Regions from separate parts of the Brevibacillus sp. HB1.3 genome, predicted to be linked through region 3. Evidence: riboswitches for the same ligand, from Rfam matches in the RefSeq annotation. Region 3 holds a riboswitch; each other region holds the start of a gene.
The links. Region 3 has a riboswitch for S-adenosylmethionine ahead of HPY31_RS08455 (aminotransferase class I/II-fold pyridoxal phosphate-dependent enzyme). Riboswitches for the same ligand answer to the same signal wherever they lie in the genome.
Positions count from the first base shown of each region.

Region 1: another riboswitch for S-adenosylmethionine. It lies ahead of HPY31_RS09025 (homoserine dehydrogenase); the one in region 3 lies ahead of HPY31_RS08455 (aminotransferase class I/II-fold pyridoxal phosphate-dependent enzyme).
Region 2: another riboswitch for S-adenosylmethionine. It lies ahead of HPY31_RS06480 (MetQ/NlpA family ABC transporter substrate-binding protein); the one in region 3 lies ahead of HPY31_RS08455 (aminotransferase class I/II-fold pyridoxal phosphate-dependent enzyme).

Region 1 is NZ_JABMIT010000003.1:294,124-298,904, forward strand. Features, by position in the region: gene zwf (glucose-6-phosphate dehydrogenase) at 1-394, shown strand, start outside; gene HPY31_RS09010 (Gfo/Idh/MocA family protein) at 418-1,407, shown strand; gene HPY31_RS09015 (cyclase family protein) at 1,429-2,070, shown strand; gene HPY31_RS09020 (DinB family protein) at 2,088-2,603, shown strand; gene HPY31_RS29005 (hypothetical protein) at 2,721-2,855, shown strand; SAM riboswitch class I at 2,950-3,056, shown strand; SAM riboswitch class I at 3,123-3,234, shown strand; gene HPY31_RS09025 (homoserine dehydrogenase) at 3,321-4,586, shown strand; gene HPY31_RS09030 (CapA family protein) at 4,600-4,781, opposite strand, start outside.
Region 2 is NZ_JABMIT010000002.1:394,538-399,318, forward strand. Features, by position in the region: gene HPY31_RS06465 (nucleoside hydrolase) at 1-115, opposite strand, end outside; gene HPY31_RS06470 (ABC transporter substrate-binding protein) at 214-1,287, opposite strand; gene HPY31_RS06475 (hypothetical protein) at 1,484-1,840, opposite strand; SAM riboswitch class I at 2,061-2,163, shown strand; gene HPY31_RS06480 (MetQ/NlpA family ABC transporter substrate-binding protein) at 2,266-3,096, shown strand; gene HPY31_RS06485 (methionine ABC transporter ATP-binding protein) at 3,139-4,176, shown strand; gene HPY31_RS06490 (methionine ABC transporter permease) at 4,176-4,781, shown strand, end outside.
Region 3 is NZ_JABMIT010000003.1:174,454-179,234, reverse strand. Features, by position in the region: gene HPY31_RS08465 (YhcN/YlaJ family sporulation lipoprotein) at 86-691, shown strand; gene HPY31_RS08460 (trans-sulfuration enzyme family protein) at 716-1,903, opposite strand; gene HPY31_RS08455 (aminotransferase class I/II-fold pyridoxal phosphate-dependent enzyme) at 1,900-3,063, opposite strand; SAM riboswitch class I at 3,158-3,277, opposite strand; gene HPY31_RS08450 (pyridoxamine 5'-phosphate oxidase family protein) at 3,352-3,810, opposite strand; gene HPY31_RS08445 (DUF5665 domain-containing protein) at 3,979-4,290, shown strand; gene HPY31_RS08440 (hypothetical protein) at 4,300-4,781, opposite strand, start outside.

The DNA of each region.
Region 1 (4,781 bases), 120 kb from region 3:
GCCATCGCCTAATTTGTTGATCATCAGTGTGAATCCAAATGAAGGTATTGCTTTGCAGGTAAATAGTAAGAATCCGACAAATAGCGGTAAGATTGAGCCGGTGACGGTAGATTTCAGTTCAGGGACAAAAGACGTGCCAGAAGCGTACGAGCTGCTCTTGTTCGATGCACTCCGGGGGGATTCCACTTACTTTGCGCATTGGGATGAGGTCCGGCTGTCGTGGGAGTGGGTGACACCGATTTTGGAAGCCTTCGCTGAAAATTTGGTGCCGCTCTTTACGTACGAAGCAGGCTCATTCGGACCAAAGGCCGCAGAGCAATTGCTTGCAGCAGACGGATTCGTGTGGTGGCTGGATAAGGTCGAAGAACGACTGCCAGTTACTGCAACGAGATAGAAAAAGAAAAGGGAGCGGATGAGATGCGATTTGGCGTAATCGGAACGAACTGGATCACCGAGGAATTTATCCAGGCTGGTCAAGAAGTAGAAGGATTTTCTCTTCAGGCTGTTTATTCACGTACGAACGAACGCGCCAAGGAAATCGCTGACAAGTACCATGCTCCATTCGCCTATAGCAGCCTAGAAGAAATGGTTACAAGCAAAAATATGGACGCGGTCTATATTGCAAGCCCCAACTCCTGCCACGCGGAACAAGCGATCCAGTGCATGGACGCGGGGCTGCACGTATTGTGTGAAAAGCCACTTGCTTCTAATGCGATTGAGGTAGAAGAAATGATCCAGGCAGCGAAAAGAAATGACGTGCTGCTCATGGAGGCTGTCAAATCTACACTGTTGCCGAATTTTTTTGCGATACAAGACAACCTGCACAAGCTGGGAAAAGTACGACGTTTTATTGCTAGCAATTGCCAATATTCTTCGCGCTATGACGCCTACCGCGAAGGGAAGGTTTTACGTGCTTTTGATCCTGCTTTTTCAAACGGAGCCTTGATGGACATCGGTATTTATTGTCTTTATCCGTTACTCATCCTTTTTGGCAGACCAGACGTGATCAAAGCAGAAGGAATCGTGCTTGATTCAGGAGTGGACGGAGAAGGCAGTATGTTGTTGAAGTATCGAGAGATGGATGCCATCGTTAGCTTCTCGAAAATTACGACCTCCTATCAGCCAGCAGAAATTCAAGGGGAGGACGCTACGATGGTGATCGATCGAATCAACCATCTCAAAGAAGTGGACATTCGCTACAGGGACGGACGAATCGAGCAAGTAGCAAGGCCGCAGACCCCGAAGACCATGCATTATGAAATAAGAGAATTTCTACACTTGGCGAAGATCGGGGCCAGACAATCTGCAACGAATTCGCATGAAGTTTCCAAAATGGCCATGCAGGTCATGGATGAAGCGAGAAGGCAGATGGGGATTGTTTTTCCAGCGGATCGAAAAAAACAGTAGGCAAAAGGGAGGGCGTTTGGGATGAAAATGTATGATGTGACCGCCACCGTGTACGAAGGAATGACGGTGTATAAAAACAAGCCGGAAAAGCAGCCGAAAATACGGACCGCCACCAACGGTTATGTAACAGAATCGAGAATCGACATGGACCTCCACACGGGTACCCATGTGGATGCTCCCCTGCATATGGTGAATGCTGGCGATACATTCGAAAGTATTTCCTTGGAGAAGCTAGTGGGCCCTTGCAAGGTTCTCGATCTCACAGCGGTCGAGGACAGGATCACTCGCGCTGACTTGGAGAGCTTCGATCTTGTGCGAGGAGATTTTGTCCTGTTTAAAACAAAAAACTCTTTTGAAGAGGCGTTCTCCTTTGAATTTATCTTTCTGTCTGAAGAAGGTGCGGAATATGTAAGTGAGCTGGGGTTGCGGGGCATTGGTACCGATGCACTTGGAATCGAACGCAGCCAGGAAGGTCACCCCACACATAAAAAATTGTTTGCAGCGGGAGTCATTGTCGTGGAAGGCTTGCGGCTAGCAGAGGTCCCGCCAGGCGAGTATTTTCTGGTAGCTGCACCACTCAAGCTGGTCGGCACGGATGCCGCCCCGGCAAGGGTCCTATTGTTTGAAGGCTTACATAGTAATTTGTCTATCGAAACCGAATGATGAGGAGTGGGAAACATATGCTCAGACGACCAGAGCGAGATGAATATGCTGCTTATTTTGACTATTATGTAGGTCTTGTACCAGAGGGGGAGCTCCAAACGATCCTCACGCAGCAAGGAGAGAGGATCGTCGCGTTATTTTCGTCCCTTGCGCCCGAGCAAGCTGATTATCGGTATGCACCAGGCAAATGGACGGTTAAAGAGGTTTTGGGTCATCTCATCGATGCAGAACGCATCATGAGCTATCGCTTGCTGAGAATCGCAAGAGGAGATCAGACACCCCTCGTCGGTTTTGATGAGAATGCGTTTGTTGAACACGGGTGTTTTCAGCTAAGAGACCTGTCTGATTTACTGGAAGAGTATAAGGCTGCCCGAGCTTCCACCATCGCGCAGGTGCGAGGAATCTCGCCAGAAGCGTGGTTGCGTACAGGACTTGCCAACGGAAACAAGCTATCTGCAAGGACATTGGTCTATGTGATTGCTGGACATGAAGCTCACCACACTAGCATTTTGAAAGAACGGTACTTCGGGTAAGGTAAAATCAGTAGACAAGTATGCCCCTCCTTTTCTGGCATTTTCTAACGATCGTCACGGTCGAGCGGAAAATGCTCTTTTTATTTTGGGCAGAATAATAGAAGAGGAGGGCGAGCAATGATGCAACTTTTTATTTGCCAATGGTGCGGATATGTTGTGGAAAAAGAGCAGCCTGAGGAATGCCAGGAGGGCGTATTTCATTGTGCCTGCTGCAGTATGGAAGAGGTAGAAAGCCTGTTCACCCACAACTGAAAGCCTTGCCAGATCAGCTTGCAATCAGAAAAGAAAGAATTTTGTTGACGCTTGCCTTGGAATTTCTTAGAATAAAGCTCAACAGCATAAATGGTTCTTATCCAGAGAGGTGGAGGGTCTGGCCCGATGAAGCCCGGCAACCGTTGCATATTGCAACAAGGTGCCAATTCCTGCGAGACGTTTCGTCTCGAAAGATAAGAAGCGGGTTACTCCATTAGTAGATGAACCTTCTTCTTAGCGAAGAAGGTTTTTTTAAATTTCATATTTTCTTTATCCAGAGAGGTGGAGGGACTGGCCCGATGAAGCCCGGCAACCGTCACGCATATTTTGTGACAAGGTGCCAATTCCTGCAGGACATATACGTCCTGGGAGATAAGGAGGGGGAGCATTAGCTGCTATCAAGCCTTCTTCTTATCGAAGATGGCTTTTCTTTTTATCTAAAATTCGGGGTATGGGGTGGTAAGGATGAGTGCAGAAGTAGTACGTGTGGGATTATTGGGATTGGGGACAGTGGGTGGGGGCGTAATCAAAACGATCCGTTCACAACAGGAGAAGCTGGCTTCTCGTCTGGGAAAACGAATTGAGATCGTCAAGGCATTGGTGCGTGACTCGGAAAAAGAGCGGGCGGTTCATGTCGACCCGGCTTTACTGACGACAGATTTTGAGGATGTATTGAGAAGCGATGTGGATATTGTGGTGGAGGTCATGGGCGGTGTAGAACCTACCTATGACTACGTACGTGCTTTGATCGAAAAGGGCTGCCATGTGGTAACCGCCAACAAAGAACTCCTGGCGAAAAAAGGAACAGAGCTAGTCGATTTGGCAAATCAGCATCAAGTGCATCTTGCCTATGAAGCGAGTGTGGCTGGGGGTATCCCGATCTTGAGTGTGCTCCGGCAGTTCCTGCGTACGAACGATATCCAAGGCGTTCGCGGTATTCTCAACGGAACAACGAACTTCATTTTGACGAAAATGGAAGCAGAGCAGCTCTCCTACCAGGAGGTGCTCAAGCAAGCACAGGAGCTGGGCTATGCGGAAGCAGACCCTCGTTCGGATGTAGAAGGCTTTGATGCTATGTACAAATTGTATATCCTGGCACAGCTTGTTTATGGGGAATCGCTGCCTTTAGCGGATGTTGTTCGCAAAGGAATTGCAGATTTGTCTGCAGGTCACATTCGGATTGCAAGCGACTTAGGGTACCGGATTAAGCTGATCGCGCAGGCTTATCAAGCCGAAAAAGGCATTCGCCTATCTGTTGAACCAACCATGCTTCCGCTGAGCCATCCGTTGGCGCAAATCCACGATGCGTTTAATGCTGTCCAGCTATCCGGCAACATCGTGGGAGACTTGTTGTTTACAGGAAGAGGGGCAGGAGAGCTCCCAACAGCAAGTGCAGTCGTGGAGGATTTGGCCTATTTATTGACACAGCCATTCACACCGCATCCTACCTGGAAAGAAAAAACGGCTGACAAAGCTGGAGGCACGGTGGATTCGGCAGAACACGTCCTATGTTATCTAGAGGGCTCATGTCATACTGCGACGCCAGATCGTGTCTTGCATTTCCTTCAGCAGGCAGGAGTGAACGTGCATAAACTAAAAGTTCAATTCGATTTGGGGGGCGTCTTGCGCGCAGGGTTGATTGTGACGGGAATCAGTGAACAGCATGAGTCCTTATTGAAAAATGATTTTGGCTTAGAAGTGCGCTGCTTCCCTATTCTTGAATCTGCGTAAACGGCTTCTTTTATCAGGGAGCAGTCTCCACTGCCTTTACACGTGGCTGCACACGCCCGTCACTTTGTATGTCGACATGCTCAGAAATGGATTCAATGCGCTTTAACAGGGCAGCTCCGTTGCTTTCATTCATGGGTACAGCCTGTCCCAATTCTGCATGATAGGGAAGCATCGTCAGCTCACAATCACCGCTCT
Region 2 (4,781 bases), on a different contig from region 3:
CGTTGCCATTCACCGTAGTAATACCAACTAGATCGAATTGCCCGCTTTTCACAGCGAGAATAATGCCAAGCGCATCGTCAATGCCCGTATCGACGTCAAGAATGATCTTTTTCACAAGTGGTCCTCCTCACGTTCATATAAATTCCTATACGTTGGAAAACGAGGGTATATCCGAATTGTCTATACCCTCGCCCCTTGTTTTTCTATCGTACGTTATTGCGTGATTTCACGATTCCAACGGTCAATCCATGCTTTGGAGTGCTCGTTTACGAATTTCATGTCCAGCTTTTTCAGCTTGCTTACGGTTTCTTCCCCGTACGTTACACCTTTTGCTTCTTCTTCTGTCAGTTGAACGGTCTTGTTTACAGGGGAATCGATTTTCGCTTTTGCTGTTTTCTCCTGAACTTCCTTGCTCAGCTGATAGTTGATGAAGTCTTCTGCGAGTGCTTTGTTTTTCGAGCCTTTTACGATGTTAACCGTATTCATAACCGCATATCCGCCGCTTGCAGGTTGTACGAAAACAGCTTCTGGAACAGCGGCTTTGATGTCTTTGAAGTACATTTCCATGATCGGTCCTACGCCGATTTCTTCTTGTCCAAACATGTTCACGTATTCAGAGGTCTTATCGTAGAACTTCACGACACTTTTGTTGACTTCTTTCATTTTCGCGAAGGCTTGATCCTCGTTAAATTCCTTGCTGCCCGCGACCGCAGAAGCACTGTCGAGAACCATCGGACCAGTTGTGGACGTAATGCTTGGCAGTGTCAGCTTGCCTGTCAGCTCTGGGTTCCACAGATCTTTCCAATCCTTGATCTCAGTTTTTACGAGCTTTGGATTGTAGGCAATCCCGAATTGGCCAATCGTGTAAGCTGGACCGTACTCCTCGCCCAGTGGTGCTTTGGCGATGTCGTAGATTTGATCCAGGTTCGGGATGCGGCTGCGGTCGATTTTTTCAAATGCGCCACTCTCAATCCCTTGCTGTGCATAGTAGTCAGAGAGGTAGATCAAGTCTACATCGGAGCTTCCTTGGCGAACTTTGTTCAGACGCTCTGCGTTGTTCCCGATTTCCAGCACGATTTTCACGTTATGTTCTTTTTCAAACGGCTCGTATACTTCTTTGCGGAAAAAGTCTTCGGAGAAGCCCCATGTAGAGATGACCAGCTTTTGTGGCTCGCCCTTGGCTTCGCCGCCAGCTCCCCCCGCTTGTGGTTGACCATTGCTGCCACAGCCAGCGAGAGCCAGTGACATCATAGAAAAAGACAGGATTCCAGCAAGTAATTTCTTCATCGTAATTCTCCTCCAGTTGGGTTCATTTGATGACAAAATATGGTGATACAATAAAAAGAAAAGTACCCTTGATTAGAACGTATCATTCTAAACAAGAGCACTTTTCTTCGTAAACAAAGAGAAGTGACACCCGTTTTACGCAAAGTCTACGGTCTCCCCTTAAGATAGATCAAAAGAGAAAATCCGAACGATTGCGTCAGGTATTCAGTTCTGATTCAGCTAAAATAACATTCGTGATCGCCCACTGCGTAGGCGCATCATAGTCCCTGAGCACGGCTTCCAACGGCAACCCCATCTCTTCTTCCAGTCGTTCTCTCAGTCTCTTCTTATAAAGAAGGGACATGCGAAAATCGACTTCGAGCTTAAGGGCCGGTGCTTCTCCTTCCAACGCTTGTGAGCGCGGAGAGCGGCGATGCTTAGCTTGGAACGTAATCATTTGATTTTCAATCGTGACTCGGAGCAAAGTCGTTCCAAATCCGAACAACTCTTTTGCTATCTCATTATAGATGGCAGACAGCTTTTTTCTAGTTTCATTGGAGTCCACGAGAGTCATGTCATCACCTGCGATAGCTGGCATCGGGTTCATTCGCTCTCATTATACATATGATTTTTTCATTCTTCAATAGAATATTCGTATTTAGATCAATTTCACATTTTTCCACCAAGTCATTCGTTTGCAAAAACTGTTGACACCGAAAAAATCAGTCGTTATAATCCAACTATCCAAATAAGAATTAACAACAATGTTTGGAATGATAATTTCATAGCACATTCTCTTATGAAGAGAGGTTGAGGGACTGGCCCTATGACACCTCGGCAACCTATCGCAAACGATACGGTGCCAAATCCAGCGGAATTTATTCCGACAGATAAGAGAGGTATTGTTGCAGTGTGGTTACATACTTGCAGTTTTCGCCTCTTCTGTCGGAAGAGGCTTTTTTCTTTTCCATCTTACATCCAGAGAAAAGGGGTATTTTCATGAAAAAGACTGGTCTACTACTCACTACACTACTGCTCGCTGCATCGCTCGTAACGGCTTGCGGGGGTAAACAAGAAGCTGCGCCTGCTAACGGTGGCACTGCTGCTGAGCAAACCTCACTCAAAGTGGGTGTCACTGGCGGCCCACACGAAGAAATTCTCAACAAAGTAAAAGAAGTCGCCAAAGGCAAAGGACTCGATGTCGAAGTCGTCGTTTTCAACGATTACGTACAGCCGAACCAAGCTCTCGATAAAGGAAATCTCGATGTAAACAGCTTCCAAACCATCCCGTTCTTGGCGAAGTTTAATCAAGATCACAAAACAAAGATCGTCGAGGTCGGAAAAACCGTGACGTACCCGATGGGTCTGTACTCCACCAAGCATAAAAAAGTCGAGGACATCCCGGCTGGCGGCGTTGTCGGCATTCAAAACGACCCGACCAACCGAGCACGTGCCTTGCTGCTCTATCAGGCAGCGGGCTTGATTAAGCTCAAGGATGGCGTGGGTGACAACGCAACACCACTGGACATCGTGGAAAACCCGAAAAATTTGCAATTCAAAGAGCTGGAGGCTGCTTTCCTGGCACGCTCGCTGAGCAACGTAGAGGTTGCTTCGATTAATACGAACTTCGCAATGGAAGCTGGCTACTCCCCGAAAAAAGACGCGATCTTCGCTGAGACGGCTGACTCTCCATACGTAAATATCTTGGCAGTCAACGAAACCAACAAAGACAACCCCGCCGTCAAAAAGCTGGTGGACATCTACCGTTCGGAAGAAGTGAAAAAATTCATCGACGAACGCTTTGAAGGAGCTGTACTGCCGTCCTGGTAAGCTCGACGCCAGGAACATCAAGAACAACAAGGAGAACTCGTTATGATACAGCTAACCGATATTCATAAGTCGTATCAAGTAGGAAACAAGCAGGTAAAAGCATTGAAGGGCGTATCCCTGCAGGTGGAAAAAGGGCAAATCTACGGGGTGATCGGCTTTAGCGGAGCGGGGAAAAGTACCCTGCTCCGTACCATCAACCTGTTGGAGAAGCCGACCAGCGGTTCTGTGATCGTCAATGGCCAGAACATGCTGACCCTCAAGGAAAAAGAGCTGCGGCAAGCTCGCAAAAAGATCGGGATTATTTTTCAACACTTCAACCTGCTCTCTTCCTATAATGTCTTTGACAATGTGGCGGAAATCTTGCGGATGAATCGCGTCCCCAAAGATGTCATTAAGCGCAAGGTAGAAGACCTTCTCGGCTTGGTTGGCTTGTCTGATAAAGCAAACGCTTATCCTTCTCAGCTATCCGGTGGACAAAAGCAACGGGTGGGCATCGCTCGTGCACTTGCAACCGATCCGGAAATTCTGCTCTGTGACGAAGCGACTTCCGCTCTCGATCCGCAAACAACCGAATCCATTCTGGAGCTGTTGCTCGACATCAATCGAAAGTTTAACCTGACCATCGTGCTGATTACCCATGAAATGCAGGTCATTAAGAAAATCTGCGACCAAGTAGCCATCATGGAAAACGGCGTCGTCATCGAGCAAGGCTCTGTTCTGGATGTGTTCAGCAATCCGCAAGAGCAAACGACCCGTAATTTTATCAAAACGGTTTTTGACGATCAGGTACCACAGGAAATTTTGTCCAAGATAAAAGAGTCCGGACCCGTTTCCAAAATTGTTCGCGTTGCTTTTCTCGGAGATGCTGCTCTCGATCCTGTTCTTGGCACCTTGTCCGCACGCTTTCCGATTAGCACCAATCTGTTATACGGCTCAATTACGACCATTAAGGGAACGGCGCTCGGCATTTTGCTTTTGCACATTTCTGGTGAAGACCAGCCCATTCAAGATGGCATTCGCTTCTTGCGCGAATCCGTCTACCGCGTAGATATTGTGTCACCAGAGGAGGTGCGGAGCTAATGGAGCGTTTGATTGAAATGATTCCGGTATTCGGGCAATCCCTGCAAGAAACCGTCATCATGGTTGGGTTTTCCTTGTTCATTGCGACACTGATCGGGATTCCGCTCGGGATTTTGTTGGTCATCACACAGGCGAACCACCTTTTTCCGAACAAAATCATTTATCACACCTTGAATACGATCATCAACATTGTTCGTTCGTTGCCTTTTATTATCCTGATGGTTGCAATCATTCCTTTTACCGAGTTGATCGTGGGCACCTCGATTGGGATTGAAGGAGCCATTGTGCCGCTCATCGTCTATACGGCGCCTTACATCTCACGCCTGATGGAAACGGCCCTGCATGACGTAGATCGCGGCGTGATCGAAGCGTATCAAGCGATGGGCGCATCCCGGACACAGATTATTTTTCGGATCATGCTGCGTGAAGCACGGCCTGGCATTGTCCTCTGCCTGACTATCGCGACCATCGGTTTGATCGGTGCTACTGCTATGGCGGGCGCAGTTGGTGCCGGCGGACTGGGCGATCTCGCCTTGCGCTACGGCTACCAGCAATGGGACATCGAAGTCATGATCATTACCGTCATTATCCTCGTTGTCTTGGTC
Region 3 (4,781 bases):
TGGCAGAATGAAAACGGACAGCCCAGAACAAAATACTTGTAACCCTGCCCTCCTAACGAAGGAAGGCAATACTGGGAAAGGGAGAATGCCTGTGAAACGGATCATGATCTACTGTCTCGGTTTTAGCTTGTTGCTTACAGCATGTACGTCAGGCAATAAACCCCCGACGAATCAGGCTGCACAACAGCCGAAGCATGCCACTCATACTCAGCGTGTTCAGCAAACAGCTCCTCAGCCTGCTTATAATCAATCTTCCCAAGCCACCGCTGATCGTCTCACCCAACTAGCAACACGTGTGAAAAGGGTGCACAGCGCTACGGCTGTGGTCATGGGCAAATATGCGGTAGTCGGTATTACTGTGGATCCGAATCTGGATCGTCCAGAGGTTGGCGTCATTAAGTATACGGTTGCGGAAGCTCTAAAAGAAGACCCCCAAGGAGCGAATGCTGTCGTAACTGCCGACCCTGCCATCGTACAGCGGTTACGGGAAATGAGAGACGATATTCGTCGCGGCCATCCTGTTGCCGGAATTACAGAGGAGTTGGCGGATATCGTAGGCCGGATCATTCCCCAACTGCCACGCAGTGTGCAGCCTCGTGAAGAAACCCCTTCCCAAGTAAAAGAAAAACGCATGCACAAAGAGCCACAAGGACAAAACAAAATCAACGCAAATCGTACAGGAACACCTTAAAGAAAAAGAGGTATCCCCCCGGATTTAAGCCCGGGAGAATACCTCTTTTTTTATATAGGGTGGTGCTTCAGATGGCAAATGATCCAGTGCTTGCTTCAAATCTGCCACCAAGTCATCGAAATCCTCTAAACCAGCTGACAATCTGATCAAACCATCTGTGATTCCTCTTGCAGCTCTTTCTTCAGCAGGCATCGCTGCATGAGACATGGTAGCTGGATACGAGAGAATCGTTTCCACTGCCCCGAGGCTGACTGCCACAATCGGCAATTTCACGCGATCAAATAGCGCTTTTGCTCGCTCGCGGCTCCCTACATCAAAGGAAAGAACAGCCCCATGACCAGTCGCTTGTTGTGTTTGAATCAGATGACCGGGGTGATGCGCCAGTCCCGTATAGTAAACTTGGCTTACTTGTGGATGCGTAGACAACCAATCTGCCAAGCTCGCGGCTGTCTTCGTGCTCACATCCAGTCGGGCTTTCAATGTTTTGAGCCCACGCATCACGAGCCAGCAGTCCTGCACACCCAAAATCGCTCCCATGCCATTCTGGATAAAGTAAAGCTGCTCCCCTAATGCAGCTTCTCTTGTCACGGCCAGACCAGCCACGACGTCGCTATGCCCTCCGATAAACTTCGTTGCACTATGAATGACCACATCTGCGCCAAGTTCCAATGGTCGCTGGTAATACGGGGTAAGGAAGGTATTATCGACGATGACGAGCAAGCCGTGCTCTTTCGCGATACGAGAAACCGCTGCAATATCTGTCACCTTTAAGGTGGGATTGGAGGGGGTCTCCAGGTAAACCCCTTTCGTTGCCGGTGTAATGGCCGCACGAACAGCTTCTGTCTCTGTCGCATCCACGAACGTTACAGAGATGCCCATTCTCGACAATACCTTGGTCAAAAACCGAAACGTGCCACCGTATACATCTTCCGCCACTACAACATGATCTCCGGCAGAAAACAGCATGAACACGCTGGAAATGGCAGCCATGCCAGATGAGAACGCGAAACCGCGTGCGCCTCCCTCCAGAGACGCAATGGCTTCTTCCAAAGCCTGCCTGGTCGGATTGCCTGATCTGGCATAATCGAATGCACCTGGCTGATCGATATCAGCCTGATGAAACGTAGAAGCTTGATAAATCGGAACCGACGACGCACCTGTGAACGGGTCAATGCAAGTGGAGCCGTGGAGGAGCTTGGTTGCAAAATTCATCGTACACTCCCCCCTACGACCAAACTAGCATTCAAAGCCTGAAACAAATCGGCTACGACATCATCTGGATGCTCGATGCCAACCGACAGCCGCAACAATCGATCACAAACACCGACATGCTCTCTGACTTCTTGCGGGATATCCGCGTGAGTCTGCGTCGCCGGATACGTACACAATGACTCGACACCACCCAGACTTTCAGCAAAGGAAACGATTTGCAGATTTTGCAGGAACAACCCCACCTGCTCCACATCGCGGACTCGGAACGATACCATCCCACTATGCCCTGTCGCTTGATTCACCTGGATCTCATGTCCCGGATGCTCTGACAGACCCGGATAAAATACCTCCGCTACTGCCGGATGCTCACGCAGCTTTTCCGCTACAATCAAGGCATTGGATTGATGGCGCTCCATCCGCAATGCCAATGTTTTCATCCCGCGAATGAGAAGCCAGCAATCTTGCGGTCCGAGTACAGCGCCGATTGAATTGTGCAAAAACCGGATTTTTTCCGACAACTCTTCTCCTTTTGTTACGATGAGTCCAGCCAACACATCGTTATGTCCTGCCAAATACTTGGTCGCACTATGTAAGACGATATCTGCACCAAGCTCTAGTGGGCGTTGACAATACGGGGTTAAGAATGTGTTGTCTACAATCGTCAAGAGACTGTGCTGCTTCGCCAATTGTGTTACTGCTCGAATATCGGTAATCTGCATGAGCGGATTGGTTGGTGTCTCGACGAAAATGGCCTTTGTATCTGGGCGAATCGCATTTTTCAGTGCTCCAATGTCACGCAAATCCACGTACGAAAACGTCAGACCGTAACGAGAGAGCACTTGCTCGAACAATCGATAGGTTCCCCCGTACAGATCGAGCGAAACAATCAGATGATCTCCTTGGGAAAACAAGCCCATGACGGTATGAACAGCAGCCATTCCCGAGGCGCAGGCGAATCCTGCATCTCCTGATTCCGCTATAGCGATGGTCTCCTCCAAAATGGTGCGAGTAGGATTAGCTGTGCGCGTATAATCATAGCCAGTGCTCTGGCCCAAAGCAGGATGACGATAAGCCGTTGCATAGTAAACAGGAAAGCTCACCGCCCCTGTTTTTTCATCTCTGCCTACTCCCGCCTGAATCAATTTTGTTTCCAATTTCATGTCTGTTTCTCTCCCTCCACTAGTGTACGAGGGCATCAAAAAAGCCCTCTTTCCTCTGAAAGAAGGCTTTGTTTACGTCACCGTAAGCAAATCCTTCTCATCTTTCAGAGTTTGATAACTCTGCAGGAATTAGCACCATTATCTCCCTGTTAAAATACAGGTGATTGGTTGCCGGGCATCATCGGGCCAGTCCCTCCGCCGCTCTGGATAAGAAGATTGCTATTCAATTCGATTGACCCTAATACTAATGGATCGGCTGGATTCTTGTCAACAATTTATTTCCACCCGTTAATTTGCATCTTTCAAGGCGGTCATCACTTGATTGTCCAGCTTCGCTGCTGCGTTTTTGTCATACGTCTTTTCATATTGTGGTTCTGCGGAAATACGGGAACCGTAAAACATAATATCGCGAACAGCCTCAATTTTGATCTCTACCATGGCCAGCTTGAGCGGAACACCTTCGAGGCGGTCTGTTTTAACGACAGCACGACCATTAATGGCGAAAGACGAGCCGGCACCGATCAAATGCAGAACAACCTGCGGTTCCTTCGCAATATTAGCCAAAATACGTGAGCGATTATCCACGGCAAAACGAATCGTATCGGCGCTGACAGCATACGTCCAGGACAAGGAACTGAGCGATGGTGCTCCTGACTCATGGTCTACTGTGCCCAAGGTAACAAAACGCTCTTTTTGCAAGAGCTTGAATAAATCTTCGGAAAGAGTTTGGGAAACAGTTTCAGCCATTTCAAAGCCTCCTATCAAACGTTTAGTACGTCCATTTTACCCTTCGCATTGCTGATAGGCAAACGTTTCCTCTCCACCTTGATTCTGGTTGTCTTTTTCCCTAGACTGGTAGGTAACGATACCGAGTAATGGAAGGGGATGGACAGCTTGTCGCCTACAGATCGCCTCATGCAGCAAATTGACCAAGTACTTGAAGAGCTTCAGGAAGTTCGGAAGGTAAATGAGCGGATGCACAAAATTGCGATGTTCTTAGAAGATATCCGACTAGCAGATGTGATCCAAAATTACACAGCCCCGCGCAAGCTGCTCTGGATCAATTTCCTCGCAGGTCTTGCCCGGGGTCTGGGATTGACGATTGGTACTGCTATCGTTTTGGCTTTCCTCGGTTCCCTCTTGACGCAATTTCTTTCGATCCCCATTCTGGGGGATTACATCAGACAATTGGTGGAGTACGTTGAGACTTACAAGCAGCGGCCTTAACGATGCTGACTAGTCTCTGTCGTCGTCATGATCTTCATCGTCCTGGTCATTATCGTCATCATGATGTTTGTCGTGCTTTTTCCAATAGCCATACGCATTGCCGTTGGGATGCTTATCTTTCTGCTTCCCTTTTTCTTTTTTCTTTTTGTCATCATCATCGTCTTCATCGCCGTTTGTTGGCTTCACAGGCTCGACAATGACCTTTGTGCTTAATGCAACGTCAGCTTTCTTAATCAGCTTATCGTCTTCATACAATGCGAATTGAATCGATTTGGCACTAAAGGAATGATTCTTGTAAGACAACGTCAAAGAGAACTCACCTTTGTCATTCGGTTTGATCTCTTTTTTCTTCCCGTCAGGAGCGATCACAACCAGCTCAGTATCGTCCTTTTTGTTCCAGCCGCTTACTGTCCCTTTCACCTGAATGGACTTGGCGGCAGGATTGTTTACAGCAGTCGCCTTGATGACATATGCGGTTGCTTGATCCTTGT